DNA from 3 places in the Ruegeria sp. YTSA072 genome. Region 2 is predicted to be linked to each of the others. Evidence: riboswitches for the same ligand, from Rfam matches in the RefSeq annotation. Region 2 holds a riboswitch; each other region holds the start of a gene.
The links. A riboswitch is a leader RNA that binds a small molecule or an ion and turns the genes downstream of it on or off. The one in region 2 is predicted to bind cobalamin.

Region 1 (5,428 bases), on a different contig from region 2:
TGTCAGGATAATCGGTGCCGCAGCACCTATCACAACGCCGGCAGCCTCGGCATGAGAGATATATGTCAGCTGTTTGGCTACCATGTTGCCGGCTTCGATATTCGGAACAACCAGAATGTCTGCGACCCCCGCGACTGGTGAGGTGATGCCTTTTGTCCGCGCCGCGTTCAGATCAACCGCGTTGTCCATGGCCAAAGGACCATCGACCAGCCCGCCGGTGATCTGCCCACGCTCGGCCATTTTCGACAACAGCGCGGCATCGACAGACGACGGTAAATGCGGGTTGATGGTTTCAACCGCTGATAAGACACCAACCTTGGGCATCTCGATGCCAATAGAATGCGCAAGATGGATGGCATTCTGAACAATGTCGGCCTTGGTTTCGAGATCCGGAGCGATATTCACCGCCGCATCAGTAACCATGATGGGCCGGGACATGCCCGGCACATCCATAACGAACACATGCGACAAGCGTCGCCCGGTCCTCAGGCCGTTTTCGCGGCGAAGAACGGCGCGTAACAAGACATCCGTGTGCAAATGACCCTTCATCAGCATCCGGGCCTTACCTTCAACGACCAGTCCGACCGCGCGTTGGGCGGCCACTTCGTGGTCTCGCGCTTCAATGATTTCAACTCCGGACAAATCGGCCCCAAGCTGGGCGGCAGCGGCGGTGATTTTGTCCGGGTCGCCCACCAAAATCGGAGTAATGATGCCGTTTTCCAACGCGAGCAATGCCCCGCCTAGCGAATTCGGCTCTTCCGGGGCGACGATCGCTGTGGCCATCGGGTCCAGAGGACGTGCCTTTTCCAACAAAGCGTCGAAGTGCCGGTGACGCTGAACGATCAGTCCCGGTACCTCGACCGAGTCGAAGGTCAAATGCCGCGACGGTGGCGTGACCTGTACGGTGCCGCTTAGGATCAATGCGTCATCCCCGACCCGGCGCACTTCGGCGGAACAGGTCAGGTCGCCGTCTTCACACTTTTCTGTAACAGCCACAAAGGCAGTCAGTTCTTCGCCTGCCAAAACCGAAGCATGAAAACTCAGATCCGCCCGACGTGTTTGCGTACCGGCCCCCGGCAAGATGTTCCCAATGACTGCGGCCACCAGACCAGCAGGCCACAAAGCGGGAGCGACAGCCTCGGGGCGCCCATCTCCATCACCGTCATAGGCCGCCAGATTCAGCGGGTTGTGGTCACCCGAAGCCGAGGCAAACGCGTACAAGTCGTCCACGGTGCACAATCGGGTGACCTGCGCCTTGTCGCCCACCTTCAGTTGAGAATAGGTTCTGTTTTCTTGAATTTTCATCTCGTCCGGCTTTGTTTTTGAATGCGTGTTCGTTGTTTCAAACATTGGATGTGCGGCCCCCCGGAACCAGAACATATCCACCTTTGTTGCTACATTTCTGCAACGCAGCGTAGTCAGATCATTGGCAAATGACAAATGACCTCTGTGCGTGGGGTGGCGCGGATTATCGCTTGACCCAAATTCGGAACTCGGGCAAGCATCACCGCGATGGTTCCCTATGGTTCGCCACGGGATGAAAAGGGAATACGGTGAGGTTGCCAACAAGCGCTAAGTCCGTGACTGCCCCCGCAACTGTAAGCGGTGAGCGACGCCAAATACCCACTGACCACAAATGGGTCGGGAAGGATGGCCAAGCCACGACCCGCAAGTCAGGAGACCTACCATCCGATGTTCAACCAACCCGGGGCGGGGCGTCCTGGAAGGAGGCTTTATGACACGTCTAAGACGTGATGACATGATTGGCACCTTCTGCCCGCGCTTGGCAACAGGCGGAGTGGGCCATGTCGATCAGTCCTGATCATTTCCTTCTGATTTGCGAGACCTGCGAGAGTTCTGACCGGGCGGATTCATTGCGCGCTGCGCTTGCAAGCAAGCTTCCATCCAGTTTTGGCATCCGCAGCGTTTCCTGTATGGCCGGTTGCGGTCGTCCCACAACCGTCGGGTTTCAGGCATTCGACAAAGCGCGGTACCTTTTCGGTGACATCCAATCGGCTGAGGACGTGGATGCTTTGGCCGAATTTGCACATCAATACCATCGCATCGCGGATGGGTGGACCAGCGCAACGCAGCGCCCGCCTGCCCTTCTTGAAAAGACTCTGGCGCGCCTGCCGCGGCTAAAAGTGGAGACAAGCGCATGACCTGCGGAGCTTTCCTTGAGGCGCGCGGGCTGGAGTATTACGCCCTGAACGGCGACGTACTGCTGCAAAACATCAACTTCGAACTGAATGAAGGGGCCACTCTGGCAATTGCCGGCCCAAACGGTGCGGGTAAGACAACGCTGCTGAATCTTTTGTGCGGCGGTGAAGAGATTGTGCTGGGGGACGTTTTGGTAAAGGGGCGCAGCCTTCGGCAGCTTTCGGCGATGGACCGCGCCCGAATAATCGCCGTAGTCAGTCAGCAAGAATCGCCGGACGGGCGTTTGTTTCTGCGCGACTACGTGGCCCTTGGGCAAATCCCAATCCGCGCTGACCGATCTGCGGCTGAGCACGCCCTGGAATTGGACCGCATCCTGAATCTGACCGGACTGGTTGCCCTCGCTGACAAGCGGATGGCCGTATTATCCGGCGGGGAACGCCAGCGTGCTCATATCGCAAGGGCGCTGGCGCAAAACCCTTCGCTTTTGTTCCTGGATGAGCCGACGAACCATCTGGACCCGGACGCCAAGGGACGCATGCTGTCGCTGGTGGCCGAGCTGGGCATTACGGTCGTCATGATCGTCCATGATCTGGTCATGATCCCGGAATTCGCGACCCATGTCGCCTTGATGAAATCCACACGCCTGACCGGTTTCGGCCCAGTGCACGAAGTGCTGACACCCGAAAGGGTCCGTGAAACGTTTGGTGTCGATTATCTTAGCTTTCAGCATGAAGGCCGCATGATCCCGGCACTGGATATCCGAAGAACCACTACCTCAAACTAGGAAAACAACATGAACAAAACTCTCTGGTGCGCTGCACTGATCAGCGGCATTGCAAGTGCCGCGACAGCGCGCGAGATCACCGTCGACAATTGCGGCGAGCCGCTGGTGTTTGAAACTCAGCCCGAGCGGCTGGTCGTGCACGACATGAACATGACCGACATGGCTTTTGCGCTGGGTTTGCAGGACAAGATCGTGGGCCTGACGGGCATCACTGGCTGGTACAAAACCAGCCCCGAGTTTGAAACCCTGCGCGGCGACATCCCGGAACTTGCGCCTAAGTACCCGACAGTTGAAAATCTGGTCGCTGTCGAACCCGACCTTTTCTTTGCGGGCTGGTACTATGGGATGAAGCCGGGCGGTGACGTGACCCCCGACACGCTTGCGCCGTTTGGCATCAAAACGATGATCCTGACGGAAAGCTGCGTACACCTGGATAAGGATCGCCCCGAAGCCAGCATGGATTTGCTGTTCACCGACGTCCTTCGCTTGGGCAAAGTAATGCACGTTGAAGACAAGGCAGAAGAGCTGGTTTCCGGCTGGAAAGAGGAACTGTCCGCGATTCAAACACAGACGGCCGACCTGCCGAAGCCCCGCGTTTTCCTGCTGGACGGCCCCGCCGATGCCCCGTTTACGGCTGGTAAGTTTGCCATTCCCGACGCGATGATTGTTGCCGCTGGCGGCGAGAACGTCACCCATGACATGGACACCAGCTGGGGACGTTCCTCGTGGGAGGCTGTTGCCGCTTCGAACCCGGAATTCCTGGTTTTACTTGATTATCAAACTGGAAATGGCGCCGCGGATACCTTCAAGTTCCTACAGGACCATCCTGTGATGTCTCAGACGGACGCAGTCAAGAACGAACGCTGGATTGGTCTGCGCTACGAAGAACTGACACCCGGACCTGCAAATATCGAGGCAATCTCGAAAATGGCCAAGGCTATGCATCCGGGTCTGAACTGATATGGGCCGACTTGGCCTGACACTCTTACTGGGGGCGGCTGTACTGGCCGCCCTTTTGCTGACCTCGACTATCTACGGAACCACATCCATTCCGGCCTCTGACGCGCTAGCCGGTGTCTTGTTGGGCACAGGATTGGTGGACGGAGAGATGTCTCCGCTCCACCGCATCGTGTTTGACCTGCGCTTACCACGCGCGCTGTTTGCCGCCGTGATCGGTGCCGGATTGGGCATCGTCGGCGTCGTCCTGCAAACCACCACACGCAACGATCTGGCGGACCCGTTTTTGTTCGGCCTGTCCTCTGGCGCTGCGGCGGGAGCAGTCTTTGTCATTACAGTAACCGGAGATGTGCTGGGCTTTTGGACCCTGCCACTGGCCGCGTTTTTCGGAGGGCTTGTCGCATCAGGCATTGTGCTGGCTTTGGTTCATGGGCTGCGCACAAGTGCGCCCGAAAAACTGATCCTTGCGGGGCTTGCGGTTTCGTTTTTGTTTTCAGCTATTACCAATTATCTGATTTTCGCGGGCGACAGCCGTGCGGCGCATTCTGTTATCTTTTGGATGCTTGGGGGTTTGGGTCTTGCCCGGTGGGAGACATTCCCTCTGGTCTGCGCAGGTTTAGCATTGATCCTCGCCTATGCAATGTACCGTAGCCGCTGGCTTGATGCGCTGCTGACCGGTGATTTGACCGCCGCCACCCTGGGTGTGCCCGTTCAGGGATTGCGGTTCCGAATGTTCTTCGTCGCAGCTCTTGCAACCGCTGTGTTTGTGTCCGTCGCGGGTGTGATCGGTTTTGTCGGCTTGATGGTTCCCCACATCGCACGCGGTATCGCGGGGCCTTTGCACAGCCAGCTTGTGCCTACCGCCGCCATTGTCGGAGCAGCTTTGCTTACAGGCTCGGATATCCTGAGCCGTCTGTTGCTTGCCCCGCAAGAGCTGCCTGTTGGGATTGTCACGACATCGCTGGGATCGGTTTTTGTTTTTCTTCTACTGATCCGAACCGCGCGCCCTCGCAGATGATCTCAATGGGTCGCTTCAGCAAAAAAAATTTAAAGTTTCCTAAATGACTAATATTTAACAGGCCAAATGACCTAAATCAAAAAAGGCTCCCACAGATCACGGTATGCGATACACTCGATTACAGGAATCGAGTGTAGCCAGGTCGCATGCAATGCAACAACTGACCAGCCGACGCGCGTTTCTAAGCGCAAAGATCAGACCAGAGGACGGTAATATCGCCAGACCTCCGGGCTCGGTTGAGCTGTGCTTTGTTGAAACATGCAGTAAATGTGGTGATTGCGCAGATACTTGCCCCGAAGATGCGATCGTCATCGGGACAGATGGATATCCCCGATTCCAGCCCACTGACAATCCCTGCACCTTCTGCGGTGACTGCGCCCGGATTTGTCCAACCGAAGCGATATCGATTGACCGTTTGCCAGATTGGCCATGGCGCGCCGCGCTTACAGTGGACACCTGCCTATCTATGAACGGCATCAGTTGCCGCATCTGTCAGGACAATTGCGAAC
Region 2 (5,428 bases):
GTTTTGAGCAGCGCATTGAAGGCGCTGGTCGACAGCATGTGAACTTCGTCGATGATATAGATCTTGTAGCGCGCACTGGCGGCACGATATCGGACACTGTCGATGATCTCGCGAATGTCGTTCACACCGGTCCGGCTGGCGGCGTCCATCTCCATCACGTCGACATGGCGTCCTTCCATGATGGCCACACAATGCTCGCACTGGCCGCAAGGTTCGGTGGTTGGCTTGCCTTCGCCATCGGGGCCGATGCAGTTCATGCCTTTGGCGATAATCCGGGCAGTGGTGGTTTTGCCGGTGCCGCGAATACCGGTCATGATAAAGGCCTGCGCGATCCGATCCGCTTCGAACGCGTTTTTCAGCGTGCGTACCATTGCGTCCTGTCCAACCAGATCTGCAAAGGTTTCGGGGCGGTACTTGCGGGCAAGAACCTGATAGGCGGGGCTGGGCGTTTCGGTCATGTCTGCTCTGTCAGATTCGTGTCAGAAATGCAGCGTAGAGACCCGGGCCGCCCGCGTCCACAGCAGGCTTCGTGGAATTTCGGTTTGGACGGCGTCTGTAAGCGGGATAAACCGGCTTTCAAAATCGGGTGGGTCGGTGGCAGTGGGAGCATAAGCTTTGGCAAAATTTGCAATCTACGCGCTGCCTGTTGGCTCAGGCACCTTGGCGCTGTCCCCCTTGCCTGGCGGCGGCGGTGGGTATGTGGATGATCTGAGGGTGATACAGGACTGGAACCCCGATCTGGTGATTTCAATGACCACCGAGGCCGAGATGCAGCAGGTCGGCGCAGGCGGTTTTGGTCGAGACGTTCAAAGCAGGTCCGCGACCTGGGTGCATCTTCCGGTCGAGGATTTCGGCACACCGCCCCTGCCAATCGAAACTCTTTGGCCCCAAGCCAGCGCAGCCGCCCGGCAGGTTCTGTCCGACGGTGGACGCGTGCTGGTGCATTGCCGGGGCGGTTGTGGGCGGTCGGGGATGGTCGCGCTGAGGCTCATGGTGGAAAGCGGTGAAGATCCAAACCACGCGCTAAACCGGCTGCGCTTGGCCCGACCATGCGCGGTGGAAACGGATGAGCAGATGGCCTGGGCCATGAAACCGGCCCAGAGCGATCAGTGAACTAGGATCAGGCCGTGGCTTGTTGAACAACCTGATGCGATGGACGCGGTGCAAGGGCCGATGCCTGAAGCATGGCGCAAGGCAAGGCCGCCAAAACACCAGCAGGCAGAGTGGAAAAGTCAGGGCCGAACATCATATCGGCGTATTCGTCCAACGTGTCGGCTGAGTCGCCTGTGTTTGCCCCGCAATAGACCCTGATCCGGGCCGGGCTGGCGCGAAACCGTGCGGTGCAACCCTCATCGCAATGGGTCAGTTCGCTGGACCCGTCCACCTCAAATTCGCTGGTCGTCATTGGTTGTGCTGTTGCCATCGCCTCGGCCAAGGCCCGAGCCATTTGTGCCAATGCGGGGCAGGTTTTCCCCGTTTTCTGGCACAGGGTGGCGGTGAACTCGTGGGTCGTTGTCTTCCAGATCATAATGCGCCCTCCGCGCGGTGAGCGGGGGACGTGGAACAGGGAACTCAGCGTACTGAAGACCTGCCCGGACACCCCGCCCGAGTTTCGGTTTTTACTTTGATGGCAGGTCTCCTGACTTGCGGGTCTTTGCTTTGCCGACCTTCCCAGCCTTTCGGCCAGTGGTATTTCGGCATTGCTTACCGCTTACAGTTGCGGGGGCAGTCGCGGCCTTGGTCCGTTCCGGCATTGCCGGGCTGGACCGCACCGAGTTCCCTTTTCATCCCGCCCCAATATAAGGACGAGAACCATCACCTCATCGCTAGCGGTTGTAGGTGGCTTGAGTCAAGCGGGCTGTTTTCCATCGTTCAAGTGGACGCTTGGTCACTTTGAAAATCTGTTGACTCTAGTCGCGCAAAAGCGCGGATATGCCATATGTGAACCGAATAGTTCAGATGCTTGCGAGGGCACCATGTTGGACAACACTCCGGTCGTTTTGACCGAAGATTTCACGTTTTCTGCCGGAGACGCCGAACTGTCGGCTCGGCTGTATATGCCTGCCTCGGCACCTGATGTGGCGGTTGTAGTCCATGCAGCCACAGGCGTACCGCGCGACTATTACCAGCATTTTGCGCGGTGGTTGGTGGAAGAACAGGGTATGGCCTGTCTGACCTATGACTATCGCGATTTTGGCCACTCTCTACGGAGGCGCCTGCGCGATTCGCAGGCCACGATGGCTGACTGGGCGTTGATCGACATGCCAGCTGCCCGCGCTGAAATGCGGCGCAGATTTCCCGCCGCCCAGCAGTGGAGCATTGGCCATTCGGTTGGTGGAATGCTGGGGCCAATTCAGCCCGATATTGAACAGATCGACCGAATGATCTGTGTCTGTTCAGGTTTGGTGACGGTATCCGACCACCCCTGGCCGTATCGCGCACTGGCGACAATGTTCTGGTATGCCCACCCGCCATTGCTGGTTAAGGCATTGGGATACCTGCCGGGCAAGGCACTTGGGTTCGGCTCGGACCTTCCGGCACGTGTCTACTGGCAGTGGCGAAAATGGTGCACCGCTGCGCTGAGCTACGTGCCGGATATCGGCAAAAGCCTTCCAGACGCCCGTTGGGCTGCGTCGGAAACACCCGTCGATCTGTTCACAATGGACGATGATCAGGTGGTGCCCCCGAACGCGGTTTGGCGCCTGGCCGATCTTTACGGTCCCAAAGCCCGCCGGCATCAGTTGTCGCCGAAAGACTTTGGATTGGCCGAGGTCGGTCACATCGGCGCATTTGCGCGCCGAAATGCGGCCATATGGCCCCGGTTGATCGCCTGAGCCGGTACTTACAGCTTTTTGCAGGATTTCTTGTCCTGCATCACCGATCGTACCATCTTACCAAAGGCCTTGTCGCGCGCACGAGACTGCGCCACGGTTTCCGAGTTCCTCTCATCCTCGCGCCGCAGTTTTCGCCAACGCTCTAACCGCTCTGCGTCCAGTGTTCCGTTGGAAATCGCATCCTGCACGACGCAGCCCGGCTCGGCCTGATGCTGACAATCTGAAAAGCGGCAGGTCTGAGCCAATTCAAGAATGTCGGAAAAGACCTCGTCGACACCATCTTGTGCATCCAGCAACCGCAAAGCCCGCATGCCGGGTGTATCGACCAACCAGCCTCCGTTCTGCATCGGATGCAACGCGCGGCCAGTTGTCGTGTGCCGCCCGCGCGCGTCGTCTTCGCGAATGCCGGAGGTTGCCTCATCCAGGCCCGTCATGGCGTTGACCAATGTTGTCTTGCCGACACCGGATGAGCCGACCAGTGCAGCGGTCTGCCCGGTGGGGCACCAGGATAGAACTTGCTGAACGTCCATGGCATCCAAAGCATTGATTGCCAGCACGGTCAGAAACGGAGCCAGCGACTCGGCTGCCTTGGAGAATTTACTAGGATCGGTACAGGTATCGGCCTTGGTTAGAACGATCACCGGATAGCACCCGGCCTGGTGTGCCAAAGCCAAATACCGTTCCAGCCGGGCCAGATTGAAGTCGGCATTGCAGGAACTGACGATGAACAGCACATCCACATTGGCGACGATCAACTGTGCCTCGGCCCCGGTTCCGGCGGCGCGGCGTTTCAAAAGGCTGCGGCGCTCCAGCAGGTGTTGAACCCGGTTTTGATCATCCGCCAATACCCAGTCGCCGACGGCAAAGTCGCCCGTCGGCTGGTTTAGGGTGAGCAGCGGTGCTTCACCGTTGATGTTTGCACCGATCAGACGATCACGGTGAACGGCTGTGATGCGAAAGGGAGCGCATGTTGGATTGGCCGCATGTTGGGCGGCAAAGTGTGAGGACCATCCCAGGTCCGAAAGTGTAAAAGACATTGTTCTGCCTGTGTTCAGGTACAGCTATCCGTCTGGATGGCGGTCGCGCATCCAGCGGTAATGTGCTCAGGCAGGTGTGAGGGTCGGCCTCAGAAACGCTCTGCCCAAAGGGTTTTTGCTACAATCATAAAAGCCTTCCTGCGGCTAACGATTCAAGTAAGTGAGAGGTTGGACATCGACCCAAGCGGGGCTCGTTGTGGCTGCTTCCTTCCGGACCTGACCAGGTTGGCGAGGCGCTCGCCCGCGCCAACCTCTCGAAAATCGATATAGGGAAGACACGCAGAAATGACAACCCGTCACAGTGAGAGTTGAATGCGCAAAAACCCTTCGGCATCCGTGCCGGTCTGCTTTGGGCTGAACTCTGCGATGTCCGCGAGGTGACGCTGTGCCTTTGGACCGGTTTTCAACAGGACAGTGGACCCCGGCATGGGCGCAAAACGGAATGGGCAGGGGCCTTGTTCCAGCGATTCTGTGGGCATAGCACCGGTCAGGTAGTCCTTCAACGCGTGTTGAATCGGCAAGGCTGGAACGTTGATGATTTCGGCGTCGGGTATGAATGGAAAATGTCCGCCGCCGCTGGCACGGTAATTGTTCAGTGCAACGACAAGGCGTTGTTCGGCCGTCACTGCGTGGCCTTGGAAACGAAGATCTGAGATGCGCCGGTATGCCGGATTTACCAGTCGCCCTTCTGCATCGAACCGAGGCGGTACGCTGAGGTCGATCACGTAGCTTAGCCCGAACAGAACATCGAAATTGTGTCCGGCTCGATCAGGATTGACCAATTCAGTTTGCGCGCCGGGTTTCACCTGATTGAAAACGCCCGCAGACATTTCAAGCCAATCTCTGATGTGCTCTCCTGACACCTCGATTGCACGAAGTTCGTTTGGAAAGATGTTCAGATCGGCCACATGGCGCATGCGCATTACGCCCGCATGAATGTCCGAGTAAAAGCGAGGCCCGGCGCGACCACCGAATTTTGAAGGCGCCACGGCAGACAGCAAAGGTGTCGCTTCATGGGGCGTGCCCTTCAGGATCTGGCGCACGGCCGAAGCCTGTGCTGCGGCCACCATCGCAAGCCCGCGATCTTTGGTGCAAAAGCTGAAATAGCTGTGCAGGTGCTGATCCGTATGCCCAATTGGTTCCTCGGCTCGTTTTCGTGTTGCGGAATGCACATCTGAAAACAGCGCCACCAACAACGGGTCCTCGGGTGCCGGGTCAGCACCTGATACCGGGCGCAGTTCAGTGCGATGCGCCGCGACCGACCAGCCCTTTTCTGCCGAGGCAACCAGGGTCAGATCAATCACACCAAGATGAGATCCGGCAGATCCCGGCATTACAACAGGTGTGCCATGCACCATACCGCCAGTGGCGTCGACGTGTTCCAGCCCAGCGTGCGATTTTCCCGGCAGGGTCAGATGTGTGTGCCCGGCGATGATGGCGTCTATACCCTCAATCGCGGCAAGAGGGATAATCGCGTTTTCAAGATCGGGCACGGGGTCGTCGGACCCCAGTCCCGTATGGGCAAGCGCGATGATCACGTCGCAGCCGTGGGATCGA
Region 3 (5,428 bases), on a different contig from region 2:
TGTCGGGCTACGAAATCCACATGGGCCGTACCGAAGGATCTGATTGCGCCCGCGCTTGGTTAGAGGTCGAGGGGCGGCCAGAAGGTGCTGCAAACGCCTCTGGTCGTATCCGCGGTAGTTATCTGCACGGTATCTTCAGCTCGGACGCATTCCGCGCGTCTTACCTGTCGCAATTGGGCGTGACCTCGGACCTGGCCTATGAAGATGGGGTCGAAGATACGTTGAACGCGCTGGCCGACCACCTTGAACAGAATATGGATCTGGACCGCCTGCTGGCGCTTGCAGAAACGCCCAAAAGCGTCTGAGTGTTACTCGAGGTCCTGCTCGGCCAGGGCTTTGTAGATTTCGCGCCGGACCATCTTACGGACGTTGCGGGTGATACGTTCGCCCAAAACACCCTGCAATTCTTCACGGACAACCTCAGCGATCATTTTGCGCAATGCGTCTTCGCTAATACCAGCTATCGCTGAATCTTCCGCTGCTGCTTCGACTGGGTGAACAGGTAGTGCGGCGATCACCTCGGGGTCGCGAACGAAAGTTGCCCTGGTCGTCGCCACGGCTTTTTTAGACTTCGCCTCAGTGGGTTCGGCTTTATTTCCCTCGATATCCGAAAATTCTTTGCGCACGCTGAACTCAAGGGCTTTCGCAGGAGTGCCGGAATACTCGTCTTCGCTGTCGCCGTCCGGCTCCCACTGGTCCTCAGTGCGTGCAATCGCCGCCTCTAGGGCTTCGATCTTTGCGCTCAGGCTGTTGGTCGGGTTTTTGGGCGGTTCTGGCGCGGCCTGTTCTTTGTTGGCGGGATCTTCACGATCTATGATGTCACACGCGCGCAGAAGCATCGGCTTGACTGACGCGTCGACCGTGTAACCTTCGTTGGCCTCGGCTTCATTCTCCGGGCCGTCCTGAATGCTGGATGTTCCGCCGACCCGCAATGCATCGGTCAGCACCAATCGCCCGGGCTTGCGGGCGATTAAAGGCGACGGCTCCGAGGTTTGTTCACCTCTTTCACCGACCAGCCGTTTTATCGAGGACAGCACGTCCTCTACTCTGCCGTTCACGACTTTTTCCGTCATTGTTCTCTACCGCTCTATCCTCAGGATTGAGTGTAGCCAAACAAGCCGGGCGTCACAACAGATAGTATTGGCCCTTAGTCGCGACGCAACGCTTTGAGAACGCGATCCAGGTCCTTGCTTTGTCTGCTGACCTGAGCCGGCGCTTTCTTGACCAGGTTGTAATACAGCGTCGGATCATAAATTTGCACCGCCAGTCCCAGACGTTCAGCAGTCAACAGACCCTGTGCCTGCAACAGCTGGTAAGCTGCGCGCGAACGCTCGATCCGCGACGCGACCTCGGCCAGCTGCGCATCCAGCAGATCCTGCTGAGCGTTCAAAACGTCCAGCGTGGTCCGTGCACCCAGAGTGGCCTCTTCGCGGATACCGTCAAACGCCACGTTTGATGCGCGAACTCGTTCGCTCGACGCCCGCAAACTTGCAGATGCCGCTTGGAAACGGGCATAGGCTTCGGTCACACCCTGAGTGATATCTTTTTGCACATTCAAGAGGTTGGCACGCGATGCATCCCGTGTAGCCATGGCGCGGCGCACGCTTGCGGCCAAACGGCCACCAGCGTAAATTGGCTGACTGAAGTTCAGCGACACCGTCCCGTCTTCGATACTATCATCGTTGTCATAGGTCTCGGTGATACCGGCGTCGGCGTTCAGGCTGACGTTCGGGCCCAGATTGGCGCGCTGTTGCGCAACGATCAGATCGAAGGCACGCACCTGGTGCTGTGCCGAAAGAATAGCCGGGTGGTTACGCTGCGCCAGGCTGACGGCCTGCGGTTCCGAATTAGGCAGGTTTGGCAGGCTCGGTTGACCCGCTGTGCGTCCGGGCGATTTGCCAACGGCATTTACATATTCCGCTTGCGCTGTATCGAGATTACCGCGCGCAACGGCCAGATCAGCCTGCGAGCTTGCAAGCTGGGCTTGTGACAGTGCAACGTCCGTGCGTGTAACTTCGCCTACATCGAACCGGTCCTGCGATGCGCGCAGTTCTTCAGCCGATACATCGACGTTGTTCAAGCGAATCTGTACGGTTTCTTCCTGCAGAAGCACTTCGAGATACGCATTGGCACCGCGGAACAGAACCTGCTGTTCGATATCAACAAGGGTCTGCCTGGTCGACAGCACCGTTTCTTGCGCTGACTGTTTGCCCAGAACGGCAGCCCCACCATCGTAGAGCAGTTGGCTGAGGGTCAGCCCCGTAAAGAAGTTGTTCGGGTCGGTTCTTGTCACCACATTGTTGATGTTGCGACGTGTGTAGTCGCTGCTGATCGCAACCGTCCAGTTGATGATCGGACGAAGCGCCGACAATGCGATTGCCACGTCTTCGTCGGCCGCGCGCAACAATGCGCGGTTCTGTTCAAGCAACCCGCTGGTATTGTAGGCGCCAATGAATGCGTCAGTTATGTTGTCGGCCCAAACGGCCCGTCCTGGTACAAAGCTAAGTGCGACCCCCGCAGTCAGCGCCAGCGCTTTGACCAGCTTCCCTCCCGCCATAGAACCCATAACGAAATCCTCTCAAATCGAAATTACTCTGCTCTGCCGATAGTTTGCGCGTTTGCGTTAAACTAATCAAGGCGGCAGAAAAATCAGCTATCAAACTATAGCGAAAATACACGGTCCGTGGAAAATGCCTGCAAAATCGGTGCATTGGCATTAAACGCGTCCCGCCAGGTCACTCGACCCCCAGATTTATGGCCGATCCGAACGATCCCCAGTGCACCTTGGACAAAAAGGCACGCAATTCGCCCATGGTCCTTAAGTTGCGCGATCAACGCATCCGGAACCTGTTCCACACCACCCTGGACCATTATCACGTCATAGGGCCCATGTTCGGGGGCACCTTGTTCAAGCGGGCCGACATGGACAATCGCATTGTCTGCCTCCGCCTCCATCAGGATAGACTGAGATTCGGCCGCCAGATTTTCATCTTCCTCTACGGCAACAACCAGCTGTGCCATGCGCGCGGTAACAGCGGTCGAATACCCCAAGGTCGGAGCAATATCCAAAACCGACTCGTCGTTCGAAATGTTCAATATGTCCAGAATCTTAGCCAGGGTCCGCGGCTCCAACATGCAGCGCCCATCACCCAGTTCGATCAATCCCTCGACATATGCCGCTTCGCGCTGCGCGTCCGGCACGAAATTCTCGCGCTTGACGGTCAGCATCGCGTCTATGATGGGAAATTTCGTGACATCAGAAGGACGTATCTGCGTATCGACCATCGTCCGGCGGCGGGCTGCGAAATCTGTCATTGGATCGCTCATCTTGCTCCCTTGGGTGATTGAGTTCTGCCACATCCTTGAAAAACCGGCAACGGCCCAGACACGGAAACTTTCCAATCTTCACAAGATACAACGTCGCAACCAAAGACTAAGTTGGCACCCGGCCCTGAAATTTACGCTCCCCCCTCTGGACGCTCCTGTCGAAAGCTGCTAAAACGCCGATCACACCACGGCAAGTATTTGATTTTACTTGAAAAGGCGAGTTGGCGGAGTGGTGACGCAGCGGATTGCAAATCCGTGTACACCGGTTCGATTCCGGTACTCGCCTCCATTTATTTCCAAGCACTTAGCTTTCTGCGCTGATTTCGCAATTTCGGACGCCTAAAGTTCAGTATCAGATGCATGTTGCGATTGCGGGTCCAGCGATTCCATTTACACAACCGCACTACCTGATTGCCAAACCGAGAAACGCTCAATCATCTGCGACGGCCGGGCTGAATTGCGCCTGGCTCGCGTGAACGGATCGCATCGGATGCCGCTGACTGACTTCGGCAAGTCGCTTTTCTGACGTAGCGGGTTTTCAATCCCCAGTCGTGCTTGACAAGCCCCCTGCCCGTGCCGCATGTCGCATGCGTTGGTGTCCATCCTCGGATGGATGAAAAGGGAATGTGCCAGCGGTTATTCCGCCAAGCACAGCCGCCCCCGCGACCGTGACCGGAGAGGGTGCCCAAAGCCACTGGCCTAATAGGCCGGGAAGGCGGGACATCCGACAGAGGCTCGCCTCTGACATCCGCAAGCCGGGAGACCTGCCAGCACCCGAAGTTGAAACCGGGCGGGGTGTTCCGGTGTCGGGTCCATGTGCAGACGCGTGGCCCGCATGAAACCCCGTCCCCCGTATAAAGGATGAGGGGGATGAGAGACGTGACCGAGACCGCACCAGTCGAGTTGCTGGTCTGTACGACATGCCGCCGTGGGTTACCTATCGAAGATGACGCCCAGCGACCCGGCACTTTGCTGCATAAAGCACTTGAAAAGGCTGGCTTGCCGGACGGCGTCGACCTGAAACCGGTGGAATGTCTGTCGAACTGTGATCAGGGATGCTCGATCGTTTTGCGTGGCGGCCCGTCCCGATGGACCTTCGTTTATGAAAACCTCGACGAGACCAACCATGTCGAGACCATCGTCGAAGGCGTCACCAAGTATCTGGCCGCTGAAGACGGTCTGGTGAAATGGCGCGAACGCCCCGAACATTTCCGCAAAAACTGTGCGGCCCGCATTCCCCCGATTGGAGCCCTGAAATGAGCAACCTTGAAAAACTCCCCGTCACTGTGATCACCGGCTTTCTGGGCTCGGGCAAAACCACGCTGGTAAAGCACCTGATGCAGAACCCGCAGGGCAAGCGCCTGGCCGTTATCGTCAACGAATTCGGCGACGTGGGTGTAGATGGCGATATCCTGAAATCCTGCGCCATTCCGGATTGCCCGGCGGAAAACATCATGGAACTAGCCAATGGCTGCATCTGCTGCACAGTAGCCGATGATTTCATCCCGACCATTGAGGCGCTGATGGCGCTGGAACCGCGCCCCGATCACATCCTGATCGAAACGTCTGGACTGGCGCTACCAAAACCGCTGCTAAAAGCGTTTGATTGGCCAGATATCCGCTCGAAAATTACCGTCGATGGCGTGATCGCTTTGGCCGATGCTGAGGCCGTCGCTGCAGGTCGTTTCGCCCCTAACGTCGAAGCCGTGGACGCCCAGCGCCTGGCTGACGACTCGATCGACCACGAAACGCCTCTGTCCGAGGTGTTTGAGGACCAGATCTCGTGCGCCGACATCATCCTGCTGACAAAACCCGATCTGGCCGGTCCGGAAGGCGTTGCCAAAGCCAAAGAGGTCATCGCGACTGAGGCTCCGCGCCCGCTGCCCGTGGTTGAGGTAGCCGAAGGCGCCGTTGACGTGCGTGTCGTGCTGGGCCTCGAAGCCGCCGCCGAGGATGACATGGACGCGCGCCCGTCGCATCACGACGGCCACCACGACCACGAACACGACGATTTCGAAAGCATCATCGTCGAGCTTCCGGAACAGACCGACCCGGCGGAACTGGTCGCCAATATCGAACGTCTTGCCAATGAGCTGAACAT

Region 1: it holds a riboswitch for cobalamin, as region 2 does, so the genes downstream of both, AC2FIB_RS08430 (DUF1636 family protein) here and AC2FIB_RS13885 (hypothetical protein) in region 2, are expected to answer to the same signal.
Region 3: it holds a riboswitch for cobalamin, as region 2 does, so the genes downstream of both, AC2FIB_RS10630 (DUF1636 family protein) here and AC2FIB_RS13885 (hypothetical protein) in region 2, are expected to answer to the same signal.

Annotation. Positions count from the first base shown of each region.
Region 1 is NZ_JBXWNI010000003.1:376,763-382,190, forward strand. Features, by position in the region: gene AC2FIB_RS08425 (bifunctional enoyl-CoA hydratase/phosphate acetyltransferase) at 1-1,305, opposite strand, end outside; cobalamin riboswitch at 1,499-1,704, shown strand; gene AC2FIB_RS08430 (DUF1636 family protein) at 1,806-2,162, shown strand; gene AC2FIB_RS08435 (ABC transporter ATP-binding protein) at 2,159-2,944, shown strand; gene AC2FIB_RS08440 (ABC transporter substrate-binding protein) at 2,954-3,904, shown strand; gene AC2FIB_RS08445 (FecCD family ABC transporter permease) at 3,906-4,919, shown strand; gene AC2FIB_RS08450 (ferredoxin-type protein NapF) at 5,071-5,428, shown strand, end outside.
Region 2 is NZ_JBXWNI010000007.1:144,975-150,402, forward strand. Features, by position in the region: gene AC2FIB_RS13875 (DNA polymerase III subunit gamma/tau) at 1-458, opposite strand, end outside; gene AC2FIB_RS13880 (protein-tyrosine phosphatase family protein) at 616-1,113, shown strand; gene AC2FIB_RS13885 (hypothetical protein) at 1,121-1,528, opposite strand; cobalamin riboswitch at 1,613-1,832, opposite strand; gene AC2FIB_RS13890 (alpha/beta hydrolase family protein) at 1,977-2,834, shown strand; gene rsgA (ribosome small subunit-dependent GTPase A) at 2,843-3,871, opposite strand; RNA gene ffs (signal recognition particle sRNA small type) at 4,030-4,128, opposite strand; gene AC2FIB_RS13905 (bifunctional 2',3'-cyclic-nucleotide 2'-phosphodiesterase/3'-nucleotidase) at 4,168-5,428, opposite strand, start outside.
Region 3 is NZ_JBXWNI010000005.1:46,811-52,238, forward strand. Features, by position in the region: gene AC2FIB_RS10605 (cobyric acid synthase) at 1-305, shown strand, start outside; gene AC2FIB_RS10610 (hypothetical protein) at 309-1,073, opposite strand; gene AC2FIB_RS10615 (TolC family outer membrane protein) at 1,148-2,566, opposite strand; gene AC2FIB_RS10620 (protein-L-isoaspartate O-methyltransferase family protein) at 2,662-3,315, opposite strand; tRNA gene AC2FIB_RS10625 (tRNA-Cys) at 3,543-3,616, shown strand; cobalamin riboswitch at 3,904-4,113, shown strand; gene AC2FIB_RS10630 (DUF1636 family protein) at 4,198-4,587, shown strand; gene cobW (cobalamin biosynthesis protein CobW) at 4,584-5,428, shown strand, end outside.